2 linked regions of the Cytobacillus luteolus genome follow. The protein of the gene in region 2 interacts with the protein of the main gene of each other region in a pairwise test. Links are inferred from orthologs where the notes say so. Each region holds a gene or a part of one and is shown on either strand. Other genes may lie near its edges.

Region 1 (16,644 bases), on a different replicon or contig from region 2:
TTTTATCCCCTACTTCAACGTAATTAGATAAATAATTCATTACATCATCAATTTCTCCGACTAAAGGGTTTCCTCCCCCAATAAAACATAGTCTCATAAGCGTTCCCCTCAATATGTGTTTTCTCTATATTACACTTTTTTAACCTTAAGTAATTCTATTTTTTGTTCAACTAACCTGCTTCGTTACTTGAATAGGGAAAAAGGTGATCATCCACTATTGAAGAATCGCCATCGTTTGTTGAATAAGCAATTTAACTTTCATCTTCCCATATTCCGTATCTGCTTATAGCATTTATAGCCAAATCCCAATTTTCTTTTTTACAGTTTTTCAATAATTGATCAATTTTGGCTTCAATCCTTGGTAGGCTATAATCGCTTGTGATTAAGTACCCTCTCCCAACTTCTATTTCAAGGGTATCCTTCGAGTTTTTTAAAAGTCTCTTTGGACTAATAACATGAAACGTAAACACTTCTGAACCTTCTTTATCCTCTTCTCCAATAAATGCTTCTAAACAGACATAAAAATCATCGGGTTCTTCTCCCCACTCATCATACCGAATATGCGAGGACTGTAGGATAGGATTAATCATTTTTCCACCTGCTTGCTTTTGTTATTTAGTCCTATATTATCACGAGCTTCTTAAACTAACCTTCCCGTTAATTCAAGTGAAAATCTTCACAAAGTCCGAAGTATGTATGATGTTCAGTAAATAAAAAACTGTAGAGTATTTATCTCTACAGTTCATAACTTAACAGACCAACTTTAACTTTTTGAAGCATATTCTTGCCACAAGTTTATTGAAGCATAACGTTGCCAAAACGGCAAGATTATGGTTCCAGTCACAAAAGACAAAATAAAAACCACCAAATATGTATTTGGTGGAGACGGTGGGACGTGCTATTCCAGATTTTCATCGTGGCACTGACTATATCTTGAACCTATTGTAGTTTGTTAGGTCCTTCGGCGTATTATGCAAAATATATATTTACCTTACTAAGGTAGAATTTTTTGCATCCTAGTACTACCAGGTGAGTGGTAGTCTATAAGTCGATACACGGCTGTTGGATTGCTCCACATACCGCTCGGCATTGCCATATCGCAATTATGTGTGCGACTTAGGTTTCACCGATAAAGCCGAATTTTCACTTATGTGTTACCACATAAGGCGACTAATAACTAATCGAACCCACGTCCAAAAGCATCGGCACTTAAGCATCTACGAGTGTAGTCGATATATTAGCATTTCGCTAACCCTTCAGCCTATCGACAGGCTTCCGAGCAGCTAGTCTGGTTGTTCTCTTCCTTTGTCCTCAGACGGTGAACTCCGGCGTAGCCCACTTAGAGTGAGTCCCTGATCCTACCACATGGGCGATGGAGGGAGGAACCGCTATAGACTGTTATTAAGCAGCTAAAGCGAAGTTGTTGTTTTCTTTGCCAGTTATAGGCGTTGACGTTTTAACGAGGCCGATCCCCTCGACTCGCAACCCAAGCTCGAACTACCCCTGTCGAATCCGTAGCGTCCCCATATATAAAAGGGTGTATCGGATAAGAGGATCAATGTCCTCAGTGAATAACTCTTACTCGTCGCTATTCAATTACCTTACAACGTTATTATAACATACTCTCTTATGATTTCAATTGTAAATAACTGTAAGCTATTCCTTCATACGGTCTCGGAATGCTCTCTCGATATCTCGCTTAGCCTCTTTTTGCTTAAGATCCTCACGTTTATCGTATTGCTTTTTACCTTTACCAAGGCCAAGCAAAAGCTTTGCATACCCATTTTTCAGGTAGATTTTTAAAGGAACTAATGTATAACCAGTTTCTTTTGTATATCCAATTAGTTTACTGATTTCACGTTTATGAAGCAACAATTTACGTGTACGAAGTGGATCGTGATTGTAACGGTTACCTTGCTCATAAGGGCTGATATGCATGTTGTGTAGGAACACTTCACCATTTTGCACCTTTGCATAGGAATCCTTCATGTTCGCACGACCTGCTCTTAGCGACTTAATTTCAGTCCCTTGTAGAACAATCCCTGTTTCATATGTTTCCTCAATAAAAAAATCATGATTCGCTTTTTTGTTTTGAGCAATGACCTTTCCTGTCCCTTTTGGCATCGCACTTCCCCCTTACAAACGGTACCTATCATTTTAACAAAAATAACCTCTTATTTCAAATGACGGGTTCCAAACCTACCGTTGTAACTAAATTTTTAAAATAAAATGTATCTCTAATGCACCCCAAAGCGTGCCTTTTCCATATTAATTAGCTAAAGTAAGTACAGTCTAATTGAAAACATACTTTAATTTAGAAGAATAAATAAGCATGAATAAATACATATTATAAAAAACCAAACTAGGTGGTTTATTATGTCTTTGGTGATCTATATAGTAATAATGTGGTTTGTATTAGGTTTAGTAATAGTTGATAAAAAGGTGATTGGAAATAGAGAAATCATGTTTGTCTTTATGCTGGTGTCTACAGTGAATACTCATAGTTATTTACTTGTTTCAGAGACATTTAATCTTGTCAGTATCTCACACGAACTAGTTAGATACAGTAGTTATATACTACATAGAAGTTTTCTAAATCCACTACTTGTTTCCTACTGTTTAAATAAGATTTTTAAAAGGGATGTAGGAAAAGGGCAGATAATCGCTTTATTACTATCACTGGGTATATTAATGGTTCTTGAAGCTCTAAACTTAAAACTTGAAATTATTAGCTATAAAACCTGGAACTTTTTCTTTACAATATGCTATCTGTTTGGTCTTTTACTATTATCTTATGGTTGTCTGAGATTGTTTAAAAAGATAGGGTGGACGTGATGATAGCCAATGCAATACCTTTTGTAGAAAATAGTTTTGGTAGAAACGATTTCTTTATTATTGCTGCAGTAGTTGTATTTTATGGTGTTATTTTAATACTGCCTAAATTGTTTTCAAATCGTTTTGTGAGCTTCTTATTAATCTTTATCGGAATTTTATTTGCAAGTCTATTTGATAGCACAATTGGGGCAGCCCCTTTTGACTTTTATGATATTATGGATGGACCAAAGTATACCGTGATGGATTTATTTGCTTATTTAGTATATGGTCCATTTGGATACTTGTTTATCTATTATTATGTTAAATGGGATATTAATGGGATAAAAACAATCTTCTATATCGCACTTTGGACGTTAGCTGGAATACTGTTTGAGTGGATTAATGTTAAGTTTGATGTGTTTACCTATAAATCAGGATATCAACTTACCTATTCCATACCAATTTATCTATTAGTTCAAACAGTTTTGGTTTATTTTTATGAATATATAAGGGAGTAAAAAATACCTTTCTAGATATCGTTTGACAGGCGACTCCCTATACATGTTTTACTGTTTGCATTAGGCAACTGTTACCCGCTTACTTTGTCCATTTATTAATGGAGTTCATCTCTTGATTCGACATTTTCTCAAGGAGTGAATCTGGATCATCCGAGATTACAAGTGAATCTATATACTCTTTCTTTAGAAAACCTTCATTAATCATGTGCTTAAACGTGTCAAGAAGACCATCATAAAAACCATTTACATTATAAATTCCAATTGGTTTTTGATGGTATCCAATTTGATACCATGTCATCACTTCAGCCAATTCCTCTAGTGTTCCAATGCCGCCTGGTAACGCTATAAACCCATCAGAAAGATCATACATCTTCGCTTTCCTCTCATGCATATCTTTAACTACAAATAGCTCCGTAAGCTCAATATGTTCAACATTTTGATAAATAACTTCTGGGATAACCCCAGTTACACGTCCTCCATGAGCAAGAACCGATCGAGAAATTTCCCCCATTAAACCAACATTTCCACCGCCATAGACTAACTCTACGTTTCTTTTTGCTAAAATTGTCCCTAATTCATTAACCTTTTCTTGATAGATAGAGGAATTTCCAAAACTCGATCCACAAAATATACAAATTTTCTTTAAGGGTTTCACCACAATTCTCCGTCCTTTTTAGTAGTTGTTGTTAGGTAGAGTATATCCTGATTAACATGAACAATAAACTACTTTTAATTTAAGTAAGCAAAATTATTGATTTTATTTCCGGTTTTAATATAATGAAAAATATAAATAAGTTCTATAAATATAGAACAATTAACCAAAAAGGTTTTTAGGAGGAAGAAATAGATGTTAATAACCATGAAAGAGGATATAAATATGGTGTTCGAGCAAGACCCCTCTGCTAAAAGTGTTTTAGAAGTGATACTAACCTATTCTGGTATACATGCTATTTGGTCTCACCGTATTGCTCATAAATTTTATAGAAAGAGGTTTTACTTTATAGCACGATTAATTTCTCAAATTTCTCGTTTCTTTACCGGTATTGAAATTCATCCAGGAGCTAAAATCGGCAAGCGTTTCTTTATCGATCATGGAATGGGTGTTGTTATTGGGGAAACCTGTGAAATAGGAAATGATGTTACCATTTATCAAGGTGTTACACTCGGAGGCACAGGGAAGGAAAAAGGAAAGAGACATCCAACTATTATGGACAATGTTCTAATTGCTTCTGGCGCCAAAGTTCTTGGTTCAATCACAGTAGGTGAAAACTCAAAAATTGGAGCTGGTTCAGTCGTACTACATGAAGTACCTTCTAACTCAACCGTTGTCGGCATACCTGGACGTGTCGTTATCCAAAATGGTATCAAAGTCCAAAAAGATTTAAACCATTGCAATCTACCGGATCCAATTGGCGATCAACTGACAGGAATTGAGCTTGAACTTGAGAAAATACTTTTACAACATCAGCAGTCTAGTCAGAAGATAAAAAGAGTGATGTAACTAAACAGAAACCCCTTAGGTATTTTCCTAAGGGGTTAATCTTTACTTGCGTTTACGCTTTCTACTCTTTTGCTTTGGTACATTATCATAAAACTTTTTCTTCTTCTTTGGTGGTTTATTTGGATCACCTTGTTTTTCAGAAGTCTTGGTGTCTGTCTTTTTACGGCGACTTGGTCCTCTATCCGCTCTAATAACCTTCGGAGCTTCTTTTGAAAGTGGACGGCGTGACCCTTTCATGCCCACTACTTCAAAATCAATGGAACGCTCATCTTTATTAACATTTACAACACGAACGGTAATTTCGTCTCCGATTCTAAATACATTTCCAGTTCGTTCACCAATCATCGCTAAATGACGCTCATCATAACGATAGTAGTCATCCGTTAAATAACTAACATGTACTAGCCCTTCAATCGTATTCGGAAGCTCAACGAACATTCCGAAGTTTGTTACAGAGCTAATAATCCCATCATATTCTTCACCAATTTTATCAAGCATGTATTCTGCTTTCTTCATGCTATCTGTTTCACGCTCTGCCTCAACTGCACGACGCTCCATATTAGAAGAGTGCTCAGCGATACCTGCTAATTTATCTTTCCATTTCGCCTGTGTACCACTATCAATTTCGCCATTGATTAAGTACGTTCTAATCAAACGGTGGACAATTAAGTCTGGGTAACGTCGAATTGGTGATGTGAAATGTGTATAGTAATCTGTTGATAATCCAAAGTGACCTAAGCTCTCAGGATCATATTTTGCCTGCTTCATCGAACGAAGCATAATGGTTGATACAACCATTTCTTCTGGTTGCCCTTGAACAGATTCAATAATTTCCTGTAAAGCACGCGGATGAATCGAGTTCCCAGTTCCTTTAACAACATAACCAAAGTTCGTAATAAACTCTAAGAACCTTCTTAGTTTCTCTTCATTAGGATCTTCATGGATACGGTAAATGAACGGAACATTCATCCAATGGAAATGCTCAGCTACTGTTTCATTAGCAGCTAACATGAATTCTTCAATCAGCTTTTCTGCCACTGAACGCTCACGAAGTACAACTTCTGTTGGCTTTCCTTCGTCATCTACTAGTACTTTAGCTTCTTTAAAATCAAAATCAATTGCACCACGCTTCATCCTTTTTTCACGAAGGATTTGAGCGAGTACTTCCATTTCCTCAAACATCGGAACGAGTGAATCATAACGACCTCTGACTTCTTCATCCTTATCAACAAGAATTTTGTTCACATCTGAATAAGTCATACGTTCTGTCGTTTTAATCACACTTTGGAAGATTTCATGTTTTACAACGGCACCTTCACTATTAATTTCCATATCACAAGATAGTGTTAATCGATCAACTTGCGGATTTAATGAACAAATCCCATTCGATAGACGGTGAGGAATCATCGGAATTACTCGGTCAACTAAGTAAATGCTCGTTCCACGGTCACTCGCTTCTTTGTCAATCGGAGAGCCCTCAGTAACATAATGAGTAACGTCAGCAATATGAACACCTAATTTATAGTTACCGTTTTCCAGTTTTGTAACAGTAACAGCATCATCTAAGTCCTTCGCATCTGCTCCGTCAATGGTAACAATGACTTGGTCACGGAGGTCTTTTCGGTTTTTAATTTCAGCCTCATTAATTGTATCAGGTACACTTATTGCTTGATCTAATGCCTCTTTCGGGAATTCCTGAGGTAAACCGTGCTTATGTATAACAGAAATGATATCTACACCCGGGTCATTTTTATGACCAAGAATTTGGATTACTTCACCCTCAGCACTCATTCGGCCTTCAGGGTAAGTTGTTAGCTTTACAACTACCTTATGCCCCTCTGCTGCACCATTTGTAGCTTCCTTTGGAATAAAAATATCATTGGCAATCTTCTTGTCATCTGGAATTACAAACCCAAAGTTTCTACTCTCAGTATACGTTCCTACAATTTCTGTTACACCACGTTCAATGATTCTAACAATGGTTCCCTCTTTACGTGCGCCCGAAGCCTCAGTGTTAATTCGAACGAGTACTATATCACCATGCATGGCATTGTTCATATCAGGTGGTGGTACAAACACATCATCCATTGTTTTATCTTCAGGTATAACAAAAGCAAACCCTTTAGCATGTCCAGTTAACTTCCCACGGACAAGATTCATTTTTTCAGGTAGTCCATAACGATTGCTTCTCGTTCTAACGACGTACCCCTTTTCTTCCATTACAACTAGTGCTTTAACAAACTCTTTAAACTCTGACGAATCTTGAATACCAAATGCCTCTTCTAATTCTTGAACAGTTAATGGCTTGTATGCCTCTTCTTTCATAAAAGAAAGTAGCTTATCTATATGCTGCCTAATTTCTTGATCCATTCTATCCCTCCTTACCAGTCTAGTGATTCTAAAAATTGAAATACATCTTCATGTAATTGTTCACGCTCTTTATCAAGAGTAATAACATGACCTGATTCCTCATACCAATTGATCAATTTCTGATCTGACTCAACTTCGTTATAAATTATATTAGCACTATCCGTATTAATCATATGATCATGTCTTGACTGTACAACAAACGTTGGTGAATAAATATGGTCTACATGATTACGAACATCAGAGATTAGCTCTTGTAGGGCTTTCAATGTATTCATTGGTGTTTTTTGAAATTCAATCATTTCAGTTTCAATTTCTTCAGGTGATTTACCTTCATATTTTTTGTATTCTCTCGCATAATCTAGAATTCCGTTATACATAACCTCTTCACTTTTGATATACATAGGTGCACACATTGGTACAATTCCCTTTATAGGTACAGTGTAACCCAATTTTAAGGAAAATACCCCACCTAGAGACAATCCAACTGCCGCGATATTTTCATACCCTTTTTCTTTTAAAAATTCATAGCCACCCATAACATCCTGCCACCAATCTTCAGGACCTGTATGGACAAGTTCTTCTGGTGGTACGCCATGTCCTTTGTATTGAGGCGCATGACATGTATATCCTTTTCCTTCTAGAAAACGACCTAACATTCGAACATCAGCCGAGTTTCCGGTAAACCCGTGCAAAAGCAAGACCGCCTTATCTCCTCCTTCAAAAAAGAAAGGCTTCGGTACTACTCTTTTCATAAAACGATTACTCCTTCGTGATAGTATAGTTTCATTATTATCATATGCTTTTATTCGATGCAATTAAGAGGAATCTGATCTTTGAAAAAGCCGGCATTTGGACTTTCTTATGATTCCTCTATAAATAGTGAGTAAAAATCGTAAATTCAAACAAACGTTTAATTAAATTTCGCCTTTTTTTAAACAAACGTTTGATTGAATTCCTTCTATTTTTAAACAAACGTTTGAAAAATACCCTCTAATTACATAAAAAAGGGCCAGACCTACAATGTGGTCAGACCCTTTTAAAGTAATATCCGGTAATTATAAACCTACATATGAAACTGCAATTGTTAGTACAAAGAATAGTACTGATAGAACAATCGTAGCTTTTTGTAAAACTGCATCAAGACCACGAGCCTTTTGTTTACCAAATAGTTGTTCAGCTCCACCTGAAATCGCTCCAGAAAGACCAGCACTTTTCCCTGATTGAAGTAAAACAGATACAATTAAACCAATACTTACAATAACAAGTAATGTAATAAGTAATGTGTGTAGCATTAAGTCAACACCTCCTGATAAGACATGGGCTTGTGAAAACCCAAGGCGTGGGTAATCACCGTGAATAAGAATAAAATTGTTTCCTAAACACATTTAGCAGTAGTTTAAATGTACCACAAATTAGGTTTGTGGACAATAGCTTTCATTCACAGGTATTTTTCGCATCATGGAATCAGTCCGGTGCTCGGTCTGTAGTGGGTTAAACTACCATCTTTGTTCTCTTACTTTCTGAGCAAATTATGAGGGGGGTGAACAAACATGATTAATGAGAATTATGACGAGTTACTTGAAACTTCAAAGAAATATCAGCGCATCTACTTAGGTGAAAATGAACCGAAAGTAAAAGGACATGAAAAAGAGGCAAAGAGTAAGAGGAGTAAGAATGAAAAAGGAGTTTATTAAAAAAACTGGTATCAAGGACAAGAGCCTTGATACCAGTTTTTTTATTATTTTAAGTTATAAAACGCTTTTGCTCCAGCGTATTGTGCTGTGTTCGCTAGTTGATCTTCGATACGTAGTAATTGGTTGTATTTAGCTACACGGTCTGTACGAGATGGTGCACCTGTTTTGATTTGACCAGCGTTTGTTGCAACAGCGATATCAGCAATTGTGTTGTCTTCTGTTTCACCTGAACGGTGAGAGATAACTGCTGTATAGCCTGCACGCTTCGCCATTTCAATTGCATCAAATGTTTCAGTTAATGTACCAATTTGGTTCACTTTGATTAGAATTGAGTTAGCAATTCCTTTTTCAATACCTTGGCTTAACTTCTCAGTGTTTGTAACGAATAAGTCGTCACCTACTAATTGAACGCGATTACCAATACGCTCAGTTAGTAATTTATGACCTTCCCAGTCATTTTCATCTAAACCATCTTCGATTGAGATGATTGGGTATTTGTTTACAAGATCTTCGTAGAAAGATACCATTTCTTCTGAAGTGAATACTTTGCCTTCACCTTTTAAGTGGTATTTGCCGTCTTCTCTGTTATAGAACTCAGAAGATGCAGCATCCATTGCAAGCTTCACTTGCTCACCTGGTTTGTAGCCTGCTTTTTCAATTGCAGTCATAATTGTTTGAAGAGCTTCTTCATTTGAACCTAAGTTTGGAGCGAATCCACCCTCATCACCAACAGCTGTGTTTAATCCTTTTTCTTTTAAAACAGCTTTTAAAGCGTGGAAAATTTCAGTTCCCATACGTAAAGCTTCTTTAAAAGACTCAGCTCCTACAGGCATTACCATGAATTCTTGGATGTCCACGTTGTTATCAGCATGCTCTCCACCATTGATGATGTTCATCATTGGAGTTGGAAGAGTTTTAGAATTGAATCCGCCTAGGTATTGGTATAATGGAATTTCTAAGAAATCAGCAGCAGCATGTGCAACAGCCATTGATACACCTAGGATTGCATTTGCACCAAGGTTTCCTTTGTTTGGAGTGCCATCAAGCTCGATTAACGCTCTGTCGATTGCCACTTGCTCTGTTACGTCAAAGCCAACAATTTCTGGAGCAATCTTTTCATTTACATTATGTACTGCATTTAGTACACCTTTTCCTAAATAACGGCTTTTATCACCATCACGTAATTCTACTGCTTCGTGTTCACCAGTAGAAGCACCACTTGGAACGATCGCACGACCAAATGCACCTGACTCTGTATAAACTTCTACTTCAACAGTTGGGTTCCCACGTGAATCTAATACTTCGCGAGCATATACATCAACAATAATTGACATGAATAATCTCTCCTTATGTAAATTAATTTTTAATTAAACTTATGCCTGTCATTTCTAAAGGCTTACTAACTTTTAATAAATCCAAAACAGTCGGAGCTAAATCTCCCAATATGCCATCCTGACGTAATTCGATTCCATCTTGCGTAACGATAACTGGAACAGGATTGGTCGTATGAGCTGTCATTGGAGTTCCTTCTAACGTGATCACTTCATCTGCGTTGCCATGGTCAGCAGTAATAATTGCCGTTCCACCTTTAGCAATGATAGCATCTACAATCTGACCTAAGCATTCATCTACTACTTCGATTGCTTTAACTGTAGGTTCCAACATTCCTGAATGTCCAACCATATCTGGGTTTGCAAAGTTTAAGATGATTGCGTCATGCTTATCTGCTTTTATTTCTTTTAAAAGAGCATCCTTCACTTCATATGCACTCATTTCAGGTTGCAAGTCATACGTTGCAACCTTTGGAGAGTCAATTAATATTCTCTCTTCTCCAGGAAACTCCGCTTCGCGCCCTCCGCTCATAAAGAAAGTTACATGCGGATACTTTTCAGTCTCTGCAATTCGTAGCTGCTTTAATCCATTTTGGGCTAAAACTTCACCAAGTGTATTATCCAAATTCGTTGGTTTGAATGCTACATAACCTTGAACGGTCTCACTAAAGTGGGTTAGGCACACAAAATTTAAATCCTTAGGATGTTTCTCTCCACGTTCAAATGACCTAAAATCTTCGTTCGTAAATGTATTCGAGATTTGAATCGCACGGTCAGGACGGAAGTTATAGAAAATAACAGCGTCATTATCCTGGATCGTAGCAACTGGTGAACCATCTTGTTTTAAAATAACAGATGGTAAAACGAATTCATCATAGATGCCATTTTCATAGGAATCGTTGACACATTCTAGTGCACTTTGATACGTTGGTCCTTCACCATACACCATCGCTCGGTATGCTTTTTCAACACGTTCCCAGCGCTTATCACGGTCCATCGAGTAGTATCGACCAGATATCGTAGCAATTTCACCAACACCTATTTTTCTCATCTCTTCATTCAATTCTTCAACATATTGTTTCGCTGTTTGAGGTCCAACATCCCTACCATCTAGAAATCCGTGTACATACACATTTTTTACACCTTCAGCAGCTGCTAGCTTTAACAATGCATATAGATGCTGAATATGACTATGTACACCTCCGTCAGATAACAAGCCGAATACATGAAGGTTGGAGTTTTTCTCTTTAGTATGAGTCATTGCCTGAAGGAATGTTTCATTTTGTTCAAATTCACCTTCACGAATCGCAACATTTACTCTCGTTAAACTTTGGTAAACCACTCGTCCAGCACCAATATTTAAATGCCCAACCTCTGAATTCCCCATTTGTCCTTCTGGTAAACCAACAGCTTCCCCGCTAGCAACTAATGAAGCATGAGGATATTGATTCCAGTAACGGTCAAAGTTTGGCTTATTTGCATGGGTTACAGCATTTCCCTTTGTTTCTTCACGTAGCGCAAATCCATCTAAAATAATGAGAGCAACTGGCTTATTACTCATTATTACCTGCCTCCAACAATTGTAGGAAACTCGCAGCCTCTAAGCTTGCACCACCAACTAATGCACCATCGATATGTGGTTGAGATAGATATTCTTTAATATTCGTTGGTTTAACACTTCCACCATACTGAATACGAACATCATCAGCTACAGCGCTTGAGAATTGCTCAGCTACAATTTTACGGATGTAACCACACGTCTCGTTTGCTTCTTCTGCAGAAGATGACTTACCTGTGCCTATTGCCCAAATTGGTTCATAAGCAATTACGACATTTTTGGCTTGCTCTTCAGTTAAGCCAGTTAGTGCCTTTTGAATTTGTGAGCCCACAATTTCATTTGTTTGTCCTGCTTCACGTTGTTCTAATGTTTCACCACAACAAACAATCGGTGTTAACCCATGCTGGAAAGCTGCAAGTGTTTTCTTGTTTACTGTTTCATCTGTTTCTGCAAACATTTCACGGCGCTCAGAATGCCCGATAATTACGTAGCTTACTCCTACATCCTTTAAGGCAACAGGGCTTACTTCGCCTGTAAACGCGCCACTTTCTTCAAAGTGCATAGTTTGAGCACCGATTTTTAATTCTGTACCTTTTGCGCTTAATACTAATTGTGCTAAAAATAGTGAAGGTGCACATACGACTGAATCTACAACTTGTGATGATGGAATAAGACCTTTTACCTCATCAACAAATGAAGTAGCTTCTGAAAGAACTTTGTGCATTTTCCAGTTTCCTGCGATAATTGGCTTCCTCATGCTACACCTCTCTCATTTCGTTTTTTAAAAATTAGCGATCGTTTAAAGCAACCACTCCTGGAAGTGCTTTGCCTTCCATGAATTCTAGGGATGCTCCTCCGCCTGTTGAGATGTGGTCCATTTTTTCTGCATAATTAAATTTCTCAACAGCTGCTGCAGAATCTCCACCACCTATGACGGTGTATGTATTTTCTGCATTAGCAAGTGCTTGTGCTACAGACTTCGTACCATTTGCAAATGCTTCTAGTTCAAACACGCCCATTGGTCCGTTCCAAATAACTAGTTTAGAGTTAGCAATCACATCACTATATAATTTGCTAGTTTCAGGTCCAATATCCAAGGCTTCCCAATCAAATGGAATCGAATCGATTGCAACTACTTTTGTATTTGCATCATTTGAAAAGTCATCTGCAACGACAGCATCAACCGGCATGTAGAATTTAACGCCTTTTTCTTTTGCTTTTTCCATAAAGGACCTTGCTAAATCAACTTTATCTTCCTCTAGAAGTGACTTACCTACTTCATGGCCTTGTGCTTTTACAAATGTATAAGCTAGTCCACCACCGATAATTAAGTTATCAACTTTTTCTAGTAGGTTTTCGATCACTCCGATTTTATCTTTAACCTTTGCTCCACCAATGATTGCTGTAAATGGTCTATCTGGGTTTGATAGAGCTTTACCTAATACCTCAAGTTCTTTTTCCATTAATAAACCTGATACAGCTGGTAGGTAATTCGCAATTCCTTCTGTTGATGCATGAGCTCGGTGTGCTGCACCAAAGGCATCGTTTACATAAATATCTGCTAACTCTGCAAAAGACTTTGCTAATTCTGAATCGTTCTTTTCTTCTCCAGGATAAAAACGTACATTTTCAAGTAGTAAAACATCACCTTGATTCAATTCCTCAATCTTCTGTTTTACCGAATCCCCATACGCTTCATCTGTTTTATGTACTTCTTTTCCTAACAGTTCACTTAAACGTCCAGCCACTGCTGTTAAGCGCATTTCCTCAACAACCTCACCCTTGGGACGTCCTAGATGACTAGCTAATATTACCTTCGCGCCTTTTTCAGTTAAAAACTGAATGGTAGGAAGTGCTGCGCGGATTCTTGTATCATCTGAAACTGCGCCATCTTTCATCGGAACATTAAAATCAACACGGCAAAATACTCGTTTTCCATTTACTTCGATATCTCTAACCGATTTTTTGTTCATTTAATACCCTCCGTTTCCATATTGTTTGTTCAAGAAGGAGGACAAAAAGAGCCGAGAAGTTCGAGGAAGTGCAGCCTCCGAGCACCAGAGCGTATGCTTATAATACGTGAGGAGTGGAGGAGCAAGCTGACGAAGAAATTCGACAGTTATTTTTCCCGGACTTTTTGAACAACCTCTAATACTTAAAAATAGGAGAGGGGTATCTGCCCCTCTCCCCTTTGTTTAACACCAACATCTATTATAGTATTAGTTTGGTTAATATACCAAGAAAATCCAAGGCTATTTTTCGACAGAAGAACGATCTTATAAACCTTTTGAAGCGATATAGTCAACAAGGTCAACTACACGGTGAGAATATCCACTTTCGTTATCATACCAAGAAATAACTTTAACCATGCTTCCTTCCATTACCATTGTAGATAATGCATCGATTGTTGAAGAAGCTGGGCTACCGTTGTAGTCACTTGATACTAATGGCTCTTCGCTATAGTAAAGGATTCCTTTTAACTCATTTTCAGAAGCTGCTTTAAATGCTGCATTCACATCTTCAGCTGTAACATCTGTGTTAAGCTCAGCAACAAGGTCAACTAATGAAACGTTAGGAGTTGGTACACGCATTGCTCCACCATTTAGTTTTCCTTTTAATTCTGGAAGAACTAATGAAACTGCTTTTGCTGCCCCAGTTGAAGTTGGGATAATATTTTCTGCAGCGGCACGAGCACGACGATAGTCTTTATGTGGTAAATCTAGAATTTGTTGGTCATTTGTGTATGAGTGAACAGTTGTCATCATTCCACGTTTAATACCGAATTTATCATTAAGTACCTTTGCAAATGGTGCTAAACAGTTTGTAGTACAAGATGCATTCGAGATAACGTGATGGTTAGCTGCATCATAATTTTCATGGTTTACACCCATTACAATTGTGATATCTTCATCTGACGCAGGAGCTGAGATGATTACCTTTTTAGCACCAGCTTCTAAATGTTTAGCTGCATCTGAACGCTTTGTAAAACGACCAGTTGATTCAATAACTACATCAACACCAAGGTCTCCCCAACCTAATAAAGCTGGATCACGTTCTGCTTTAACTAAAATTTCTTTCCCATTTACCACTAGGTTTGTGCCATTAACAGATACTTCAGCATCAAGTTTGCCGTGAACTGTATCATATTTTAATAGATGTGCAAGCATGTTAGCATCGGTTAAATCATTTACAGCCACAACATCAATGTTTGGGTTGTTTAAAGCTGCACGAAATACGATACGACCAATACGACCAAAACCGTTAATACCTACTTTAATTGCCATTTTAAAATTTCCTCCTTTAGTTGACTAAACATTAATAATTTTAAGTATGTGATTCTACCAATTGATTGGCAGCACCTTCATCTGTAATTAAAATGGAATGAGGCGCTTGCTTCATGTATGATTCAATTGCCTTAGCCTTTGAAGCACCACCCGCAACCGCAATAACATGTTCAATTTTGTCTAAATGCTCAAGCTGAATACCAATCGTTTGAACCTTATGAACAACAATACCCTCTTGGTTAAAATAATAACCAAATGCCTCGGCAACTCCATGTGACGCTATGATTTTCTGTACATCCTCTGGAGAGGTTTTTCTACGTTCTGCCATTGTTATAGCATCTCCAATACCATGAACAACAATACTTGAGGACTTAATTAGATCAAGGACATCTTGGATAGAGGGTTCTGCTACAAAAGATTGATAGGCATCAGGACTTACAACATCTGGTACATGTAAAAGTCGGTAATTACCTACTGCCTTCTCTGCCATTTTTGCGCAGATTGTATTTGCTTGATTTTCAACATGTTCACCTAAACCACCACGGGCTGGCACGAAGAGCATATCGCGATTTTTAAAATCGGCAGTCATCATCTCAGCTACAGCAGCAAGGGTTGTTCCACCTGTTACAGCAATGATATTTCTATCTGTTAGGTACTCCTTCATCCTTGTAATAGTAGCTCTTCCCATTTCTTTTTTTACCCAAGGGAAAACATCACTATCTCCTGAAACAACGATAACATCTCTTAGTTTTAATTTTTTCTTCAGTTTTGATTCCAAAACTTTTAAACCAGATACTTCTTTCATCAATTCCTCTAGTTGAAGAAACAAAATCGTTCCTTCTTCTGTTAGACTCATACCGGATGAACCTATATCGATAAGGTCTTGATCTTTCAAAAATTGAACTTCGGCCCGAAGAATTCGTTCAGTAAGTTCAAGACTTGTAGATAAGCTTCTTCTTCCAATAGGTTGCATCAACCGTATGTATTTCAGGATATTGTAACGCTTCTGCATAACTTCAAGTAAATCAGGTAACAATTTACTTTGAATCTCAAGAATTGACTTCACTGAAATTTCCCCTTTTTACCAGACGGGACATTTTATGTCCCTATATGACATATTATGTCCCACTAGTCGTAAAAAAAATCACTGAAGGCTACTTCATCAATGATTTCTATCTTTACAAGTATATTCTATCAGTAGTAAAAACGTTATTCAATAGGCGTTTTATCAAGTAAACGCTTTCTTATTGAATCTTTATCGACAATTCCATAAGTAATCTCTTCACCATCAATTTCAACGACTGGAATCATGATTTGATATTTCTCTAACAGGACATCATCCTGATATATATCAACTTCTTCAATTGTTATAGGAAATTCTTCCCCTAATTTCTCAAGAACTACTTTTGCTTTCATACAAAGAGGACAATCTAGTTTTGAATACATGATGATTTTTGTTTTTTCCAAGTGAAACACATCCTAACATTAATCATATCTTTTTCTTTGTGAAGAGGATAGAATCCCAAGTTGATCACGATATTTTGCAATGGTTCGTCTTGAAACCACTATGTTAT
Region 2 (16,357 bases):
TTAAACAAACACCATCCGAACTATTATGACTAGGTACTAATAGTAGTATATAGTTAAAAAACGTAGAATGCAAGAAAATCCTTACGTTCTACGTTTACTTAAGTCGGAATTAATCTAGTTTATCTCCATCTAAAACACCGGACAGTTCTAAGTCTTTTCTTAACAATTTATACTGTTCGTCCTTCCAGAAAGCATTAGATTGGATTAACCTAGTCGCATCATCTCTAGCTACCTCAAGTGCACGATAATCGTGAACCATATCTGCAACTTTAAACTCTGGCATTCCACTTTGCTTTTTCCCAAAGAAATCACCAGGACCACGCAACTCTAAATCTTTTTCAGATAAGACAAAGCCATCGTTTGTTTCTGACATAATTCTCATTCTTTCCTTACCAACTTCAGATTTAGGGTCTGCTAGTAAGATACAATACGATTGCTCACTCCCACGACCAACCCTACCTCTTAATTGGTGTAACTGTGACAAGCCAAATCGCTCCGCATCATAAATGACCATAATTGTGGCATTAGGAACGTTTACTCCAACTTCAACCACCGTAGTTGAGACAAGTAATTGAACCTCATTTTGACTAAATTGCTTCATTACCGAGTCCTTTTCATCTGACGATAAACGACCATGCATAAGCCCTACTTTAAATCGGCCTTGAAAGTGATAAGTAAGAGTGCTATGAACATCAATAGCGTTTTGCACATCCAATTTATCTGATTCTTCAATCAAGGGGCAAATAACATAGGCTTGTCTTCCTTTTGCTAATTCTTTTTCAATAAAAGCTAATATTCTTTCAAGCATGTCGTGCTTTGCCCAATATGTTTCAATAACCTTTCGACCAGCAGGCATTTCATCAATGACCGAGACATCCATTTCTCCAAAAACAGTGATTGCTAACGTTCTTGGAATGGGAGTTGCAGTCATAAATAAGACATCAGGATTTTCCCCTTTTTCTCTTAGAACTCTTCTTTGCTCTACGCCAAAGCGGTGCTGCTCGTCTGTAATCACAAGACCCAGTCTATTAAAATTAACTTCGTCCTGAATTAAAGCATGTGTACCGACAAGAATATCTATCTCCCCAGCTTCTAAGCTTCCGAGTAATTCTCTCCTTCGTTTTCCTTTGACAGAACTAGTCAGGAGTTCTACTTTAACATCATAAGAAGAAAATAATTCCTGTAAAGAGGACATATGTTGCTCAGCTAAAATTTCGGTTGGGACCATTAACGCACCTTGATAACCTGCTAGAATTGTTGAATAAAGGGCAATAGCAGAAACAACTGTTTTACCTGAACCTACGTCACCTTGTAATAGGCGATTCATACGATATGGCTTTTCTAAATCGCCAATTATTTCATCTACAACTCTAACTTGAGCATTTGTAAGAGGAAATGGTAATGTGTTAATAAATGATTCTAACGAAGTTCTTGAGAATTCTTGCTGTATCCCTTGTGAATGCTCACGTTCAACTTTACGTAACGCTTGCATTCTCAACTGAAACAATAAGAATTCTTCATAGACAAAACGGCGTCTAGCTTGTTTTAAATCCTCATGACACTTAGGGGCGTGCATAACTTGTAAAGCCATGCCTTTTGGTAAAAGCTTATACTTATTGAGTAGAGCGTCTGGAATATTCTCTTCAATAAATTCAATATATTGATTAAACGCAAGAGAGATAAACCTTCTCATCCCTTTAACTGTAACTTTCCCTTTTACAGAGTATACTGGTTCAATCTCTTTATCTATTGAGTATGGTGTAAAAGAGATCTCACTTACTGTAATTGTTTGGCGATGTTGATCCCATTTTCCAGTAATTGTTATTGTCTGATTTAGTTCGAGCTTTTCCTTAACATACGGTCTATTAAAACAAACAGCCTTGATTAAATATCTACCTACTAATACTCGAATGGTTAGTCGGTTACGTTTCCGTCCAAAATACTGTAAGGAAGGCTCACTATGAACCTTCCCCTCTACTGTTACTCTCTCATCATGTTTAACTTCCGCTAAATCACGTAGTTGGTAATCCTCATATCGGTATGGAAAATACTCCAATAAATCTTTAACCTTATAAATATTCATTTCAAATAGATGATTGGCTGATTCTTCACCTATTCCCTTAATATTTGTAATAGGGTCATATAATGGATTATTCACTTTTATTTAACGGAATACCAAAGATTTTCGCTTCAAGCGCACGCCCTGTTGGTGTTGCCGCTAATCCTCCTTGTGCAGTTTCTCTAAGAGCTGAAGGCATTGATTGTCCGATTTTATACATTGCATCAATTACCTCATCACATGGTATACGACTAGTAATACCTGCTAACGCCATGTCAGCCGCAACCATCGCATTTGCAGCACCCATTGCATTTCGCTTAACACAAGGAACCTCAACAAGCCCAGCAACAGGATCACAGACAAGACCTAACATGTTTTTTAAAGTGATTGCCATTGCTTCTGCAGACTGCCTTGGTGTACCGCCTGCCATTTCAACAATTGCTGCTGCTGCCATACCAGCAGCTGACCCTACTTCTGCCTGACAGCCTCCTGCTGCACCTGAGATCGAAGCATTGTTAGCCACAACAAAACCAAACGCTCCTGCTGTGAAAAGAAATTGTACCATTTCTTCTCTAGTAGGATGTAATTTGTCTCTAACTGCAAACAACGTCCCTGGAACAACCCCAGCAGACCCTGCAGTTGGAGTCGCACATATCGTTCCCATTGCAGCGTTTACTTCATTTGTTGCCACAGCTTTACTTACTGCATCTAAAATCGTTTTACCTGTTAAGAAATTCCCTTTATCGATGTAATTTTGTAAAAGAACAGCGTCTCCTCCAGTTAAGCCCGAATGAGATTTTACCCCTTTCAATCCATCTTCAACAGCTTTCTCCATTACCTCAAGATTAAATAGCATTTGCTTCATAATCTCTTCACGGCTCTTACCTGTTACTTCAACCTCTTGGTTTATCATTATTTCTGATATTTTCATATTTTTACTTTCTGCTAATTCTATTAATTCAGCTACATTTCTAAACATCATGTATGTCCTCCCTGTACACGCAACTTTGGAAACGGTTCCAAGCTCTACCTAGGTGTATTAATCAACAATCTTAGTTACCTTTAGGATGTTTGGAAGTGTCGTTAATTCATCGATAACATGCTGATCAATGTTTTGGTCAACTTCAATCGTCATTAAAGCCAGCTGTCCTTTTTCTTTCCTTGAAACTTCCATGTGTCCAATATTTATTGCATATTTTGCAAGTACGTTTGCTACACCGGCAATTGCACCATAACGATCATTATGAACTACTAAAATAGCCGGATGATTTCCAGACAGCTTTAACTCGAAACCATTTAGCTCAGTAATTTCAATCTTACCTCCACCAATGGAAATACCCACTAGTTCAAGCTCACCATTTTCATCACCAATCGATACCCTTGCGGTGTTTGGGTGATCCGTTATTGCATCTTCCTCAATAAATGTAATCTTCATTCCAGCCTGATTAGCAATATCAAGTGAGGTTTTGATTCTCTCATCAAATGTATCAAAATCTAGCAATCCACCAATAATTGCTACATCTGTTGCGTGCCCTTTATACGTGCTTGCAAAGGAACCATAAAACGAAATGGTAGCCCACTTAGGCTCTCTTCCAAATATACTTCTTGCTACTCTGCCAATTCTAGCGGCTCCTGCAGTATGTGAACTAGATGGTCCAATCATGACCGGGCCAATAATATCAAAAACGCTTCTATACTTCATATTATTGCTCCTCTCCCCTATGGTACTATTCTATTTATAAACAAACACGAATGTTCATCAATCATGTACGAAACTGTTATATATACTATCATAAACTAATGGATTTAGACAGTAAAAAAAGAAGGGAAATCCCCTTCTTCTTCATTTACTCTATTGAGATAATAAATGTATACAATGGCTGGTTACCATTGTGAACTTCTACTTCTAAATCTTCATAATTTTCCTCAATGTAAGAAACAATTGTGTTTACATCTTCCTCTGACGCATCTTCACCATATATTAATGTTAAGATTTCATCAGTGTCAGCGGAAACCATCTCTGCTAACAAGTCAGTTGTTGCTTTGATCTTATCTTTATTCGTTGTGACAATTTTGCCTTCAGAAATTCCCATGAAATCATCTTTAGCTATGTCTAATCCATCGATGTTTGTATCGCGAACAGCAAATGTTAGTTGTCCTGTTTTAACAGTTCCTAACGCTTCAGTCATGGCATCACGGTTTAATGATAATTCGATTCCTGGATTAAATGCTAACAAGGCAGCCATACCTTGTGGAACGGTCTTAGAAGGAACAACAACAACATTGTCTCCTACAACCTGCGCTGCCTGTTCAGCAGCCATTATGATGTTCTTGTTATTCGGTAAAATAATGATTTTTTCTGCATGAACTTCTTCAATTGCTTTTACGATGTCTTCCGTACTAGGATTCATCGTTTGCCCACCCTCAATTACAGCATGAGCACCAATACTTTTAAATAATTCTGTAATGCCTGAACCCATTGCTACAGTCACAATACCAAAAGGTTGTTTTTCCTTTTTAGCTATAGGTGCCATAGTAGCATGAGATTGCTGCTCTTCATACAATAAATTACTGTGTTGCTCTCTCATGTTCTCGATTTTCATATTGATCAAACTACCGTATTTCTGGCCATAAGTTAGAACATCACCAGGGTGTTCAGCATGTATATGTACTTTAACAACTTCTTCATCAGCAATCACTAGTAGTGAATCTCCGTACTGACTTAAATCGTTTCTAAATTTTTCTTCGGAAAACGTATTTTTATCTGTCTCAAACTTAACCATAAATTCAGTACAATAGCCGAACTCAATGTCCTCTGTATTAATATGACTATGAACACTTTTATGGTGTTCCGCGCTTACTAGTTCAGATAATGATGGCATTGCCATAGGAGCTCCTGGTAGCTTCTCACCTTTTAAGACAGCTAAGAATCCTTCATATACAAGAACAAGACCTTGCCCACCACTATCGACAACTCCAACTTCCTTTAGAACAGGTAACAAATCTGGAGTTCGATTTAAAGAAGCTTTTGCCTCTTTAACCACACTTTCCATTAACAACGTAATATCAGGTTGCTTTTTTGATTCCGCTACAGCACGTTTTGCAGAATCTTTTGCAACAGTTAAGATTGTACCCTCTACAGGCTTCATAACTGCTTTGTACGCCGTTTCAACACCAGCTTCCATTGCATTTGCAAATTCAACAGAGCTAATGCTATCTAGCTTTTCAATAGACTTAGAAAAGCCTCTAAAAATTTGAGAAAGTATTACACCGGAATTTCCTCTTGCACCCATCAGCAATCCTTTAGACAGCGCAACGCCTACTTTCCCAATATGATCTGAAACATTGCTTTTCACTTCTTTTGCACCAGATGTCATAGACAAATTCATATTAGTACCGGTGTCACCATCTGGTACTGGAAAAACGTTTAAGGCATCAACCATTTTTGCGTTATTTGATAAGTGACTAGCACCAGCCAATATCATTTCTGCAAAACGTTTTCCGTCTAACTTTGTAATCGACACAAACTTTTCCTCCTCTTTACGGGTTCGTTACACGAACTCCTTGTACGAAAATATTTACTGAATCTACAGCAAGTCCAACGGTTTGATCAAGTGTGTACTTAACCTTTGTTTGAACATTATGAGCCACTTCAGAAATCTTTGTACCATAGCTTACGATTATATACATATCAATATGTACTTCTTCATTTTCTTGACGAATAAGAACTCCACGTGTGAAATTCTCTTTTCTAAGTATTTCTGAAATTCCGTCTCGGATTTGATTCTTTGATGCCATACCAACGATTCCGTAACAATCAACAGCAGCTCCACCAGCAATCGTAGCGATCACTTCGTTCGATATATCAATTTGTCCGAATTTCGTTTTTAATTCGATCGACATGTCAGTTCCCCCTTTGGAATTGTTCATCTTGGCTAAAGCCATTTTACTATAAGAAAGCATATTTTGAAAGCAATTGTATTATTTTATTGTTTCCTTATGTTTATTATTATACAGAAAACATAATTTTATATGTCAAGGTTATTTTCTTGAAACCTTTGTATTGCATTATAGTTGTACTTATGATAAATTAATAAAGTATTTTCATGACTAGTTGTATAAAAACGGTTAGTTTTTTGGTGGTAAGGAGGGAAATAATATGGCACGTAAATGTGTAGTTACGGGTAAGAAAACTCGTTCTGGTAATGCACGTTCTCATGCGATGAACGCTTCAAAACGTACATGGGGTGCGAACCTTCAAAAAGTACGTATTTTAGTAGATGGCAAACCTAAACGTGTATACGTTTCAGCTAGAGCACTTAAATCTGGTAAAGTTGAGCGCGTATAATTAAGAAAAAAATGCAAATAAAATGAGGACAATAAATACTGTCCTCGAGAAGAAAGCACCTATACCGGTGCTTTTTTATTTATCCTTTTTTTATCGACCCTAGCATTGCGCGAACGATGCCCCCTAGAAACCTTGGTAGCTTAATCGTATAAAATTTCATAGTTTCCCTCCTCAACACAAGTTCCCGTTCTTTTCTTTTTCTTTTTCTTGGATTCATTTTTAATTAACATGAGTCACTATAAGTATATTCATTTCTTTCAAAAGAGTACCTCGTGCTTGAATAAAAAATCTCGTTTTAAAATGTCTTATCAAAATAATATGCCTCTTTAAAATAAATAAGTACCCTATAAAAATAATAAGTTCGTTACTTAATACATAGTTTGTTACACGTTATAATATGACTTTTTTTCATAAAAAAGGATTTAATCTCAAAAGAAAAGCCTTTCCTACCTTGTTATCAGGAATAGGAAAGGCTAATTTTTATCTTAATTTTGAGATTGCTTTTGCTCGATCTTCTTGGTTAAAGACAGCTGAGCCTGCTACTAGAACGTTTGCTCCAGCTTCGATACACAGTTTGGCCGTTTCTTCGTTTACACCACCATCTACTTCAATTTCAATGGGTAGTCCAAGGGTCGAAATCATTTCTGAAAGCTCTTTTATTTTGGGTAAAACTGATGAAATAAACTTTTGGCCACCAAAGCCCGGATTAACTGTCATGAGCAGTACCATATCAAGTTCAGGAAGCACATGTTTAATCGTGTCAACAGGTGTTGCTGGATTTAATACTACCCCTGCTTTTATACCTTGGTCTTTTATCAGTTGAATTGTACGATGAAGATGTTTGCAAGCTTCTACGTGAACTGTTATATGGTCTGCACCTGCTTTTGCAAAATCTGCAATGTACTGGTCAGGGTTTTCAATCATTAGATGAACATCTAACGGGAGCTGGGTGATAGGTCTAACCGCATTCACAATTAAGGGACCGATTGTAATGTTAGGTACAAAGTGTCCGTCCATTACGTCAATATGAATGTAGTCTGCACCTCCACGCTCAACATCTTTTATTTCTTGCCCTAACTTTGCAAAATCTGCTGACAAAATGGAGGGGGCAATCTTTACCATAATGTTAGTACCTCGGCTTTCTATCTTTTATTTCTTCTAGGAAGCTAATATAATGCTCATAACGATAATCCTTAATATCGCCTTGTTCAACCAGTGCTATTACTGCGCATTTCGGCTCGGAAGTATGTGAACACCCTCTAAATTTACAATCTGAACCCGCTTTATAAATTTCCGGAAAACAATAAGACAACTCATCTGACTCTATCTCATTGAACTCAAGGGAACTAAAACCTGGGGTATCGGCGACAAGTCCAGAACCAACTTTTATTAACTCAACATGTCTTGTAGTGTGTTTTCCTCTGCCTAAATGGGCCGAAATATCATCTGTTTTTAATTCTAGATCTGGACGCAAAACATTAAGCAGTGAGGATTTACCAACTCCTGATTGCCCTGCAAATACAGAAATTTGATTTTGTACCAAAGGAAGAAGGTCCTCTACTCCTAGGTCTTCTATAGTAGAGGTTAAAATTACTTTATAACCAATTGCTTCATAATCCTTTGCGCTTTTTTCTATTTGTTGTTTAACTTTTTGGTTCGTTAAATCCATCTTACTAATACAAATAATAGGTTCAATATCATTGGCTTCTATTAACACTAAGAAGCGATCGAGAAGCACGGTTGAAAAATCTGGTTCAACTGCAGAAAAAACGAGAATAGCTTGGTCTACATTTGCTATTGGTGGTCTAATTAGCTCATTTTTTCGCTCCAGGACTTCTAAAATATATCCATCTGTTTCATTTTCTGCCTGAAATACTACATGATCACCTACAAGCGGGGTTATTTTATTTTTCCTAAAAACACCCCTACCTCGGCACTGTGTAATTTGATCATTTTCATCTAGCACATAATAAAATCCGCTTAGCGCCTTAATGATTTTGCCTTCTGGCATATTTTCACTCCTTGTTATTCCTTACTCTTCTTCTGGGTAAGGAATCTCTCCACCATCAAAAAACTTATCGTTAATATGAATTAAATATCTAGCCTTTTTACCTGGTGCTATTACAAATTCAATATCCCTACTGGTCTGTGAAACAATATCAAATGGAGGTAAATAAAGCTCTGTAATTGAATGTTCAGCATCTTCGACATAAATTTTAACATTTAAAACTTCACCTTCAATTGCTGGTTCGTATGGAATTTCAATCGTTTCAATAACAGTCTTAGGCAATTTTTCTTCCGCTCCAAGAGAATAAATAATTTCAATTTTATCTCCTTTTTTGAGCTTGGAACCAGCTGGAGGTGTGTGGGAAATTACACTTCCTTCAGGAACTGTGTCATTGTATTCCTGTTTAGGAACTTCTCTAAGTTCATTATTAGCAATATAGGAGTTAACTGATTTTTGATTCCAACCTGTTAAATCCTCTAAAACGATCGGCTGAGGGCCTTGACTAACTTCAAAAACAACTTCCGTTTCACTTGGTATGACTAGTTCACCTTTTGAAATCGATTGACCCAAAATGGTACCCGGTTCACTCTCATCGTAAATATAATTAGGAGAAACACTTTTATAATCCTTTAATACAAGTAAAATATCTTCAAAAAGTTTTCCAGTGTAGTCTTCAAACTCTTCTTTTTCTTTTCCAGTACTTTCATAGATTGTAACAGTTTGTCCCTCTTTCACAGTCTCATTTGCACCTGGATTTGTCCTGATAACAAAACCTTCTTCAATTTCCTCATGAATCTGTTTTATCGGTTCACCAATTTTAAAGCCAGCAGCTTTAAGGATTTCCTCTGCCTCATCATAGGGCAGATTCACTACGTCCGGAACGTCTATGTCCTTTGGTAACATTAACGATGGGATAATGGTTATTGCTGCAACACCTGCTGCTATTAAAACTAAGAAAGTCGTTATAATAAACAAGGCAACTTTATTTCTTTTCTTAGGTTTCTCGACATCCTTAATTACCTGAGTTTGACTTTCTGGTTTACGTACGATCGTATCATCTTTGTGTGAAAAATGTTGATCCGTTATTATCGGAATAGCCTTAGTAATTTCTTCCCCATCTTCAGGAATCATAAATTTAGGCTCATTTAATCTATTAGGCTCAAGTGCCGATAGTATATCCTCTTCCATTTCCTCTGCAGATGTATAACGGTAAAAAGGATCCTTTGCCGTTGCCTTCAAGATAATATTTTCAATGCTCTGAGGAATCGCCTGGTTCCACCTTTTTGGTGATGGCGTTTCAGTTTGAAGATGTTTAAGTGCTATTGACACGGCTGATTCACCTGAAAATGGTACTCTTCCTGTAAGTAACTCAAACATTACAATACCTAGAGAATATAAATCGGATTTACTCGTTGCCATTCCACCTCTTGCCTGTTCTGGGGATAAATAATGAACTGAACCGAGAACAGAATTTGTTTGAGTAATAGTTGTTGAACTAAAGGCTACAGCAATTCCAAAATCTGTTACTTTTACCGTTCCATCATGATCAATTAAGATATTTTGTGGTTTGATATCTCGATGAACAATTCTGTTGTGATGGGCATGTGAAATAGCGGAGGTCAACTGTTCCATAATATTTATTACTTCTCTAGGGTGTAAAGGTGCATGTTGCTGTATGTACTGCTTTAATGTTTGACCGGCCACATATTCCATTACGATGTAATAAATATCATCCTCTTCTCCTACATCGTATATACTAACAATGTTAGGATGGGCAAGACTTGTAGCAGCATGTGCTTCACGTCTAAATCTTTTAATGAATTCTTCATCATTTGAAAAATCTAAACGTAGAATTTTAATGGCAACATCCCTCTCAAGGATGACATCCCTTGCTAGATAGACGTTGGCCATTCCTCCCCCACCGATAACCTGAAGTATTTTATATCGTCCACTTAACCGTCTACCGATAAGCATATTATTCACCTACTTCACTTTCAGACGAGTACTGAACAATCACTAAGGTAATATTGTCTTCCCCACCGTTCTCGTTTGCTAAAGAAATAAGTGTTTCTGCTTTTTTATCTAAGGATTCTGATTGAAGTAATATATCTTTCATCACTTCATCCGGTACTTTATTAGATAGTCCATCTGAACACAATAATAGATAGTCATCATCTTCTAAGATAATCGTCTTCTTGTCCATCTCAACACTTACTTCAGTACCTAATGCACGTAAAACTACATTTTTTCTAGGATGATACTCAGCATCTTCCTTTGAAATTTGGCCTAATCTTACTAGCTCACCCACTAGTGAATGATCATCAGTTATTTGCTTAAAACCAGTTTCATTCAAAATATAACAACGACTATCACCTATATGACCAATTGTTGAAAATTTAGGAGTACAGATTGCTCCTACAAAGGTTGTCCCCATCCCTTGGCATTCACTATTCATTTGTGAGTGATTAAAGAGGATGGTATTAACATGAAGGATATGTTGTTGTAACCATTGCTCTGCAATTTCTGGAGAATCAATTGTACTAGATTCCTCCCATAGTTCCTTAAGGGTTGAGATGGTCATTTGACTAGCTACATCACCTGCACGGTGGCCTCCCATGCCATCCGCGACAATAGCTAGTAAATCACCATCCTTATTTGTAAAAACGCCACAACTATCTTCGTTATGTTGTCTGACTTTTCCCCGATCTGTTAAAAAAAACGATTTCACTTAAGTCACCTCGTCTCCTCTTTACGCTCCTTTGCGCGCAGCTGCCCACATGCAGCGTCTATGTCATGGCCTTGTTCACGTCTGATTGTAACGTTTATGCCACGTTTCTTTAATACTTTTTCAAAAGCAAAAATTTGTTCTTTGGGTGTGCGTACGTAGTCACGTTCTGGTACATAGTTTACAGGTATTAAGTTGACATGACATTTTACGCCTTTAAGTAATTGAGCTAACTCTTCAGCATGTTCAACTTGATCATTAACCCCACCGAATAAGCCATATTCAAAGCTAATTCGTCTTCCTGTTTTTTCGATGTAGTATTGTACTGCATCCATTAAGTCTGGTAACTTGTATGCTTTATTAATAGGCATTAGACGGCTTCTAATTTCAGTATTTGGAGCGTGCAAGGAAATGGCGAAATTAATTTGAAGATTTTCATCTGCAAACTTATAAATTTTCGGGATAATGCCACTAGTTGATACAGTAATATGCCTCGCTCCAATATTTAAGCCCTTATCATGGTTGATAATCTTTAAGAAGGATAACATCTCATCATAATTATCAAAAGGTTCGCCAATACCCATAATAACAACATGACTTACTCTTTGTTCTAGTTCATCTATAGCCTGTTGAACCTTAACGACCTGAGCTACAATTTCACCCGCTTCAAGATTTCTTTTTAACCCACCAAGGGTTGATGCACAGAAAGTACAACCAATGCGACAACCTACCTGAGTCGTTACACAAACAGAATTCCCATATTGATGTCTCATTAATACTGTTTCAATTGAGTAGCCATCATGAAGCTCGAATAAAAATTTCATTGTTCCATCAGAAGATGTTTGTTGAATGATTGTTTTTAAGGTTGTTATGGTAAAGTATTTATCCAAATTTTCACGAAGATTCTTTGATAGATTTGTCATCTCTTCAAAGGATGTTACTCGTTTAGAATACAACCATTCAAATATTTGAGTTGCTCTAAAAGGCTTCTCACCTATTTCTCCTAACCATATTTGCATATCCTCTAACATAAGAGAATATATCGACTTCTTTGTATTATTATTTTCAATTACGTTTTTCTGGGATGTCTTAACGTCTTCCATGAACGTTACACCTGCTTTCTTAGACTTGCAATATAGAATCCGTCCGTTTCAAAATATTGAGGATATATCTGCAATTGACCATCCTTAACATATGGGTGAACTCTAGTAGGGAGTCTATCGTTTAATTTACAATCCTTCTCAAAATCTGGATTTTCAGAAAGAAACTTATCAATAATCTCTGTATTTTCTTCTTTGTCAATTGTACAAGTACTATAGACAAGTATACCACCTTTCTTTAGAAGGGGTGAAACAGCTTGCAAAATGGATAACTGAATAGATGCCAGTTTTTCAATATCGGTTTCCTTTTTAGCAAATTTTATATCAGGCTTTCTTCTAATTACACCAAACCCTGAACATGGTGCATCAACTAAAATCCGATCAAAAGATTCTCTTTCAAATTGAGCTTCTACCTTCCTACTATCCATGGCAAAAGTCTTAACGTTTGTTAAGTGTAAACGACTAACCTGTTCGTTAATCAGTTTTACCTTATGCTCATGAAGATCTAACGATATAACTTGGCCACTATTCTTTAGTAATTCAGCAATATGTGTTGTTTTCCCTCCAGGTGCCGCACAGCTGTCCAGTACTTGATGATTTTGCTCTACATCTAAAGCACGTGCTACTAACATTGAGCTTTCATCCTGTATCGTGATATACCCTTCTTTAAATGCATTAGATGAAACTAGATTCCCTCCAGTTGTTTTGACACTATCCTCAGATAGGTCTCCTCTTTCTACATCGAAACCTTCTTCCTGCAACATAGTTAGAACTTCTTCAATAGTTGTTCTAGAGAGGTTAACACGAGCTGTTTGAATAGGAGGAATAAGGTTTATCTCACACATTTTTTTTGCTTCTTCGTACCCCATCTGTTCGACCCATCTTTTGACAAGCCACTCTGGATGACTTGTTTCAATAGCAAGACGTTTAACCGGATCAGTAATTTCTTTAATTGAGGGAGCACCTTCTCGTTGTAAGGTCCGTAATACCCCATTTACCATTGATGAGATTCCTTTATGTCCTCTTCTTTTAGCAATCTCTACCGCCTCGAAAAAAATTGCCCTGTCTGGAACCCTATCTAAAAAAGTCATTTGATATACTGATAGTCTTAATAAGACAGTAACCCATAATTCCAGTTTTTTTTGTTTTTTTATAAATGGAGCTAAGTAAAAATCTAAAACATCACGCCTTTGAATAGTGCCATAGACAATTTCAGTTAATAGACCAATGTCTTTTCCTTTTATGCTGTTTTTTTCAATCATTTTGTTCAAAAGAAGGTTACTATATGCTTGATTTTTCTCGATTGATAGTAAAATCTCCAATGCTGCTTCACGTACATTACCTTTATTCATCTTGACCGCCTAACTTCTCACCGATTTCAAGTTGATTTCCACGTAAAAATTGTTTTGTTGGCATACGTTTTTTACCAGCAGGTTGAAGTTCGGTAATTTTAATACCTATCTCACTACCCGTACTCACAACAAAACCATCATCGTCGAGTCCTACAATGGAACCAGGTGAAAATTGTTCTTTATTATACTCTACTTTCTCCCCAGCCCATACTTTTATAACATCACCTCTAAAAGTTGTATAAGCAACAGGCCACGGATTTAAGCCACGGATGTGATTATAAATATCTATTCCTGTTTTATTCCAATCAATTTTTTCCTGTTCTCGTTTGATATTGTATGCAAAAGTAGCCTTTTCATCATCTTGCTTAATAGGTGTTATTTTATTAGCTAACAACAATGGAATGGTTTCTGATAGAAGTTTCGATCCTGCCACACTAAGCTTATCATGTAAAGACCCTACAGTATCTTTTTCCTCAATCGGTACCTCTACCTGAGTTAAAATATCACCTGCATCTAACTTTTCTACCATGTACATGATCGTGATACCTGTCTTTTCTTTACCTTGGATAATTGAATAATGAATCGGTGCACCGCCTCTAAGTTCCGGCAGTAATGATGCATGTACATTAATACAACCATATTTAGGAGTATTTAATATCTCATTAGGTAGAATTTGACCAAATGCTGCAGTTACTATTAAATCCGGCTTATAATCTAAAACTTTTTTTATCTCTTCCGCTTCACGGATTTTATTTGGCTGTAGTACTGGAATGCCATGTTTTTCTGCTTCTACTTTCACTGGTGGTGGAGTCAATATACGTTTTCTTCCAACGGGACGATCTGGTTGTGTAACAACTGCAACAACTTCATAACCGTCATCAATTAATTGTCGTAAGACTGGTACTGAAAAATCAGGTGTACCCATAAAAATAATTTTTTCCATTCTAACAATAACCTACCCTTCAAGTTCACCTTCATCATAGTATCGGGTGACCTTTGATGTAAATAATACTCCATTCAAGTGATCTATTTCGTGCTGTATAGCTCTTGATAAAAAACCTTCTGCTTCAAGAATAAAGGTTTGTCCACGGTGGTCTTGTGCTTTTATTTTCACATAATCAGCACGTTTTACTTCGCCAAAAAGGCCCGGAAAACTTAAACAGCCTTCTGGACCAATTTGTTCTCCCTTCATCTCTAGAATGACAGGATTAACTAGGTCAATTCGACCATGTTCATCATCAATTTCTACAATTGCGATTTGTTTATCAATGCCAACTTGAGGTGCTGCTAATCCTACTCCATCAGCCTCAATCATTGTTTCATGCATAGAATCTAGAAGTTTTATAAGGTCACTATCAAAGGATGTAACCTGTTTACATTTTGTTTCTAAAATATCGTTTGGATATTCTACTAGTTTCAGTACTGACAATCTATTTCCTCCACAAAGTATGTCTTTATTAGATATGTTTGATTACATTAACATGTAAGGATTTAAATCAATAGATAATGTTAATTGATTTTGAGATATTTCCTGTTGGTATCTTTCGATCACTGTTTTTAATGCAATGGTAAGATTTGGTTCATGCTTATATTTTATCATGCATTGGTAGCGATATCTATCATTGATACGAGGGATAGGGGATGCTACCGGCCCTAATATAATGGCTGATTCAGAAAGTTGCATGCGTAAAAATGATGTTATTTTCTCAGTGATTGAGACAACTTTAGTTAACTCCTGATGTGAAACGGTTACTAGTGTTAAGTAATAAAACGGCGGATATGCATGCGATTTACGAACCATCATCTCATTTAGATAAAATTGGTCAAAGTCATGCTGACTGGCTAATGTAATACTATAATGCTCTGGTGTATAAGTTTGAATGATTACCTCACCTGGAAGTTCATGACGCCCTGCTCTACCGCTAACCTGGGTTAATAATTGAAAGGTTTTTTCAGCAGCCCGAAAATCTGGAAGATGCAGCATGGTATCCGCTGTTAATACCCCAACAAGCGTTACGTTAGGAAAATCTAAACCCTTTGCTATCATTTGAGTTCCTAATAAAATATCCGCACGGCCCTCTCCAAATTCGGTCAGAAGCTTTTCATGCGAGCCTTTTCGACTTGTCGTATCAACATCCATTCTTATTACCCTTGCTTCAGGTAAGATTTTTGATAATTCTTCTTCAACCTTTTGTGTACCCGTCCCAAAAAAACGGATGTATTCACTATTACACTCTGGACACTCTTTAGGCAATGGTTCTTCAAAACCACAATAATGACACTTCAATCGTTGATTCGAACGATGATAGGTTAGTGAAATATCACAGTGAGGACAATTCATCACATAGCCACAGTCTCTACACATTACAAAGGATGAATACCCTCTTTTATTGAGAAATAGAACAATTTGCTCGCCATTCTCTAACTTCTCTTGGAGTTTCTCATATAAGAGACCTGAAAACATTGAACGGTTTCCATTCCTTAATTCTTCTCTCATATCAATAACTTCAACCGCTGGTAAATCACGCTCATTCATTCTCTTCCTTAAGGTTAAAAGTTTGTATACCTGTTTAGAGGCTCGAGCGAATGATTCAAGAGTTGGGGTAGCACTTCCAAGTACAATAGGACAGTTATGATACTTCCCCCGATATATAGCTACATCCCTTGCATGATATCGTGGATTATCTTCCTGCTTATAGCTACTCTCATGTTCTTCATCGATTATAATAATTCCTAGATTCTCAAATGGTGCAAATATAGCCGAT

Evidence for each region.
Region 1: the proteins of rpe (region 2) and eno interact in binary tests that used the Escherichia coli proteins (3 or more experiments, as listed by UniProt). The link is inferred for Cytobacillus luteolus from one-to-one orthologs.

What each region holds. Positions count from the first base shown.
Region 1 is NZ_JAGGKM010000005.1:370,952-387,595, reverse strand. What follows is about bases 8,087-11,084. They hold eno (phosphopyruvate hydratase), read right to left. Parts: upstream 10,232-11,084; coding sequence 8,942-10,231; downstream 8,087-8,941. Other genes in these bases: gpmI (2,3-bisphosphoglycerate-independent phosphoglycerate mutase), read right to left, coding at 10,254-11,084; J2Z26_RS16320 (hypothetical protein), read left to right, coding at 8,754-8,897; secG (preprotein translocase subunit SecG), read right to left, coding at 8,259-8,495. Outside these bases: J2Z26_RS16375 (Type 1 glutamine amidotransferase-like domain-containing protein), read right to left, coding at 1-97; J2Z26_RS16370 (Imm8 family immunity protein), read right to left, coding at 252-590; SsrA-binding protein SmpB, read right to left, coding at 1,657-2,124; J2Z26_RS16355 (hypothetical protein), read left to right, coding at 2,377-2,835; J2Z26_RS16350 (hypothetical protein), read left to right, coding at 2,835-3,332; J2Z26_RS16345 (LOG family protein), read right to left, coding at 3,412-3,990; cysE (serine O-acetyltransferase), read left to right, coding at 4,180-4,833; rnr (ribonuclease R), read right to left, coding at 4,876-7,203; J2Z26_RS16330 (alpha/beta hydrolase), read right to left, coding at 7,215-7,955; more of gpmI, read right to left, coding at 11,085-11,789; tpiA (triose-phosphate isomerase), read right to left, coding at 11,782-12,543; J2Z26_RS16300 (phosphoglycerate kinase), read right to left, coding at 12,575-13,759; gap (type I glyceraldehyde-3-phosphate dehydrogenase), read right to left, coding at 14,063-15,070; J2Z26_RS16290 (sugar-binding transcriptional regulator), read right to left, coding at 15,111-16,136; J2Z26_RS16285 (glutaredoxin family protein), read right to left, coding at 16,280-16,516; rpoN (RNA polymerase factor sigma-54), read right to left, coding at 16,556-16,644. UniProt on the Escherichia coli protein: Catalyzes the reversible conversion of 2-phosphoglycerate (2-PG) into phosphoenolpyruvate (PEP). It is essential for the degradation of carbohydrates via glycolysis.
Region 2 is NZ_JAGGKM010000002.1:370,812-387,168, forward strand. Bases 5,709-8,687 are described here. They hold rpe (ribulose-phosphate 3-epimerase), read right to left. Parts: upstream 7,530-8,687; coding sequence 6,888-7,529; downstream 5,709-6,887. Other genes in these bases: J2Z26_RS06705 (Asp23/Gls24 family envelope stress response protein), read right to left, coding at 5,709-5,962; rpmB (50S ribosomal protein L28), read left to right, coding at 6,219-6,407; spoVM (stage V sporulation protein SpoVM), read right to left, coding at 6,487-6,567; rsgA (ribosome small subunit-dependent GTPase A), read right to left, coding at 7,534-8,418; pknB (Stk1 family PASTA domain-containing Ser/Thr kinase), read right to left, coding at 8,440-8,687. Also shown: transcription factor FapR, read right to left, coding at 1-1; ATP-dependent DNA helicase RecG, read right to left, coding at 110-2,158; sdaAA (L-serine ammonia-lyase, iron-sulfur-dependent, subunit alpha), read right to left, coding at 2,151-3,038; sdaAB (L-serine ammonia-lyase, iron-sulfur-dependent subunit beta), read right to left, coding at 3,099-3,761; J2Z26_RS06700 (DAK2 domain-containing protein), read right to left, coding at 3,907-5,583; more of J2Z26_RS06705, read right to left, coding at 5,600-5,708; more of pknB, read right to left, coding at 8,688-10,389; J2Z26_RS06735 (Stp1/IreP family PP2C-type Ser/Thr phosphatase), read right to left, coding at 10,391-11,143; dual-specificity RNA methyltransferase RlmN, read right to left, coding at 11,149-12,243; 16S rRNA (cytosine(967)-C(5))-methyltransferase RsmB, read right to left, coding at 12,249-13,592; fmt (methionyl-tRNA formyltransferase), read right to left, coding at 13,585-14,535; def (peptide deformylase), read right to left, coding at 14,548-15,021; priA (primosomal protein N'), read right to left, coding at 15,064-16,357. UniProt on the Escherichia coli protein: Catalyzes the reversible epimerization of D-ribulose 5-phosphate to D-xylulose 5-phosphate.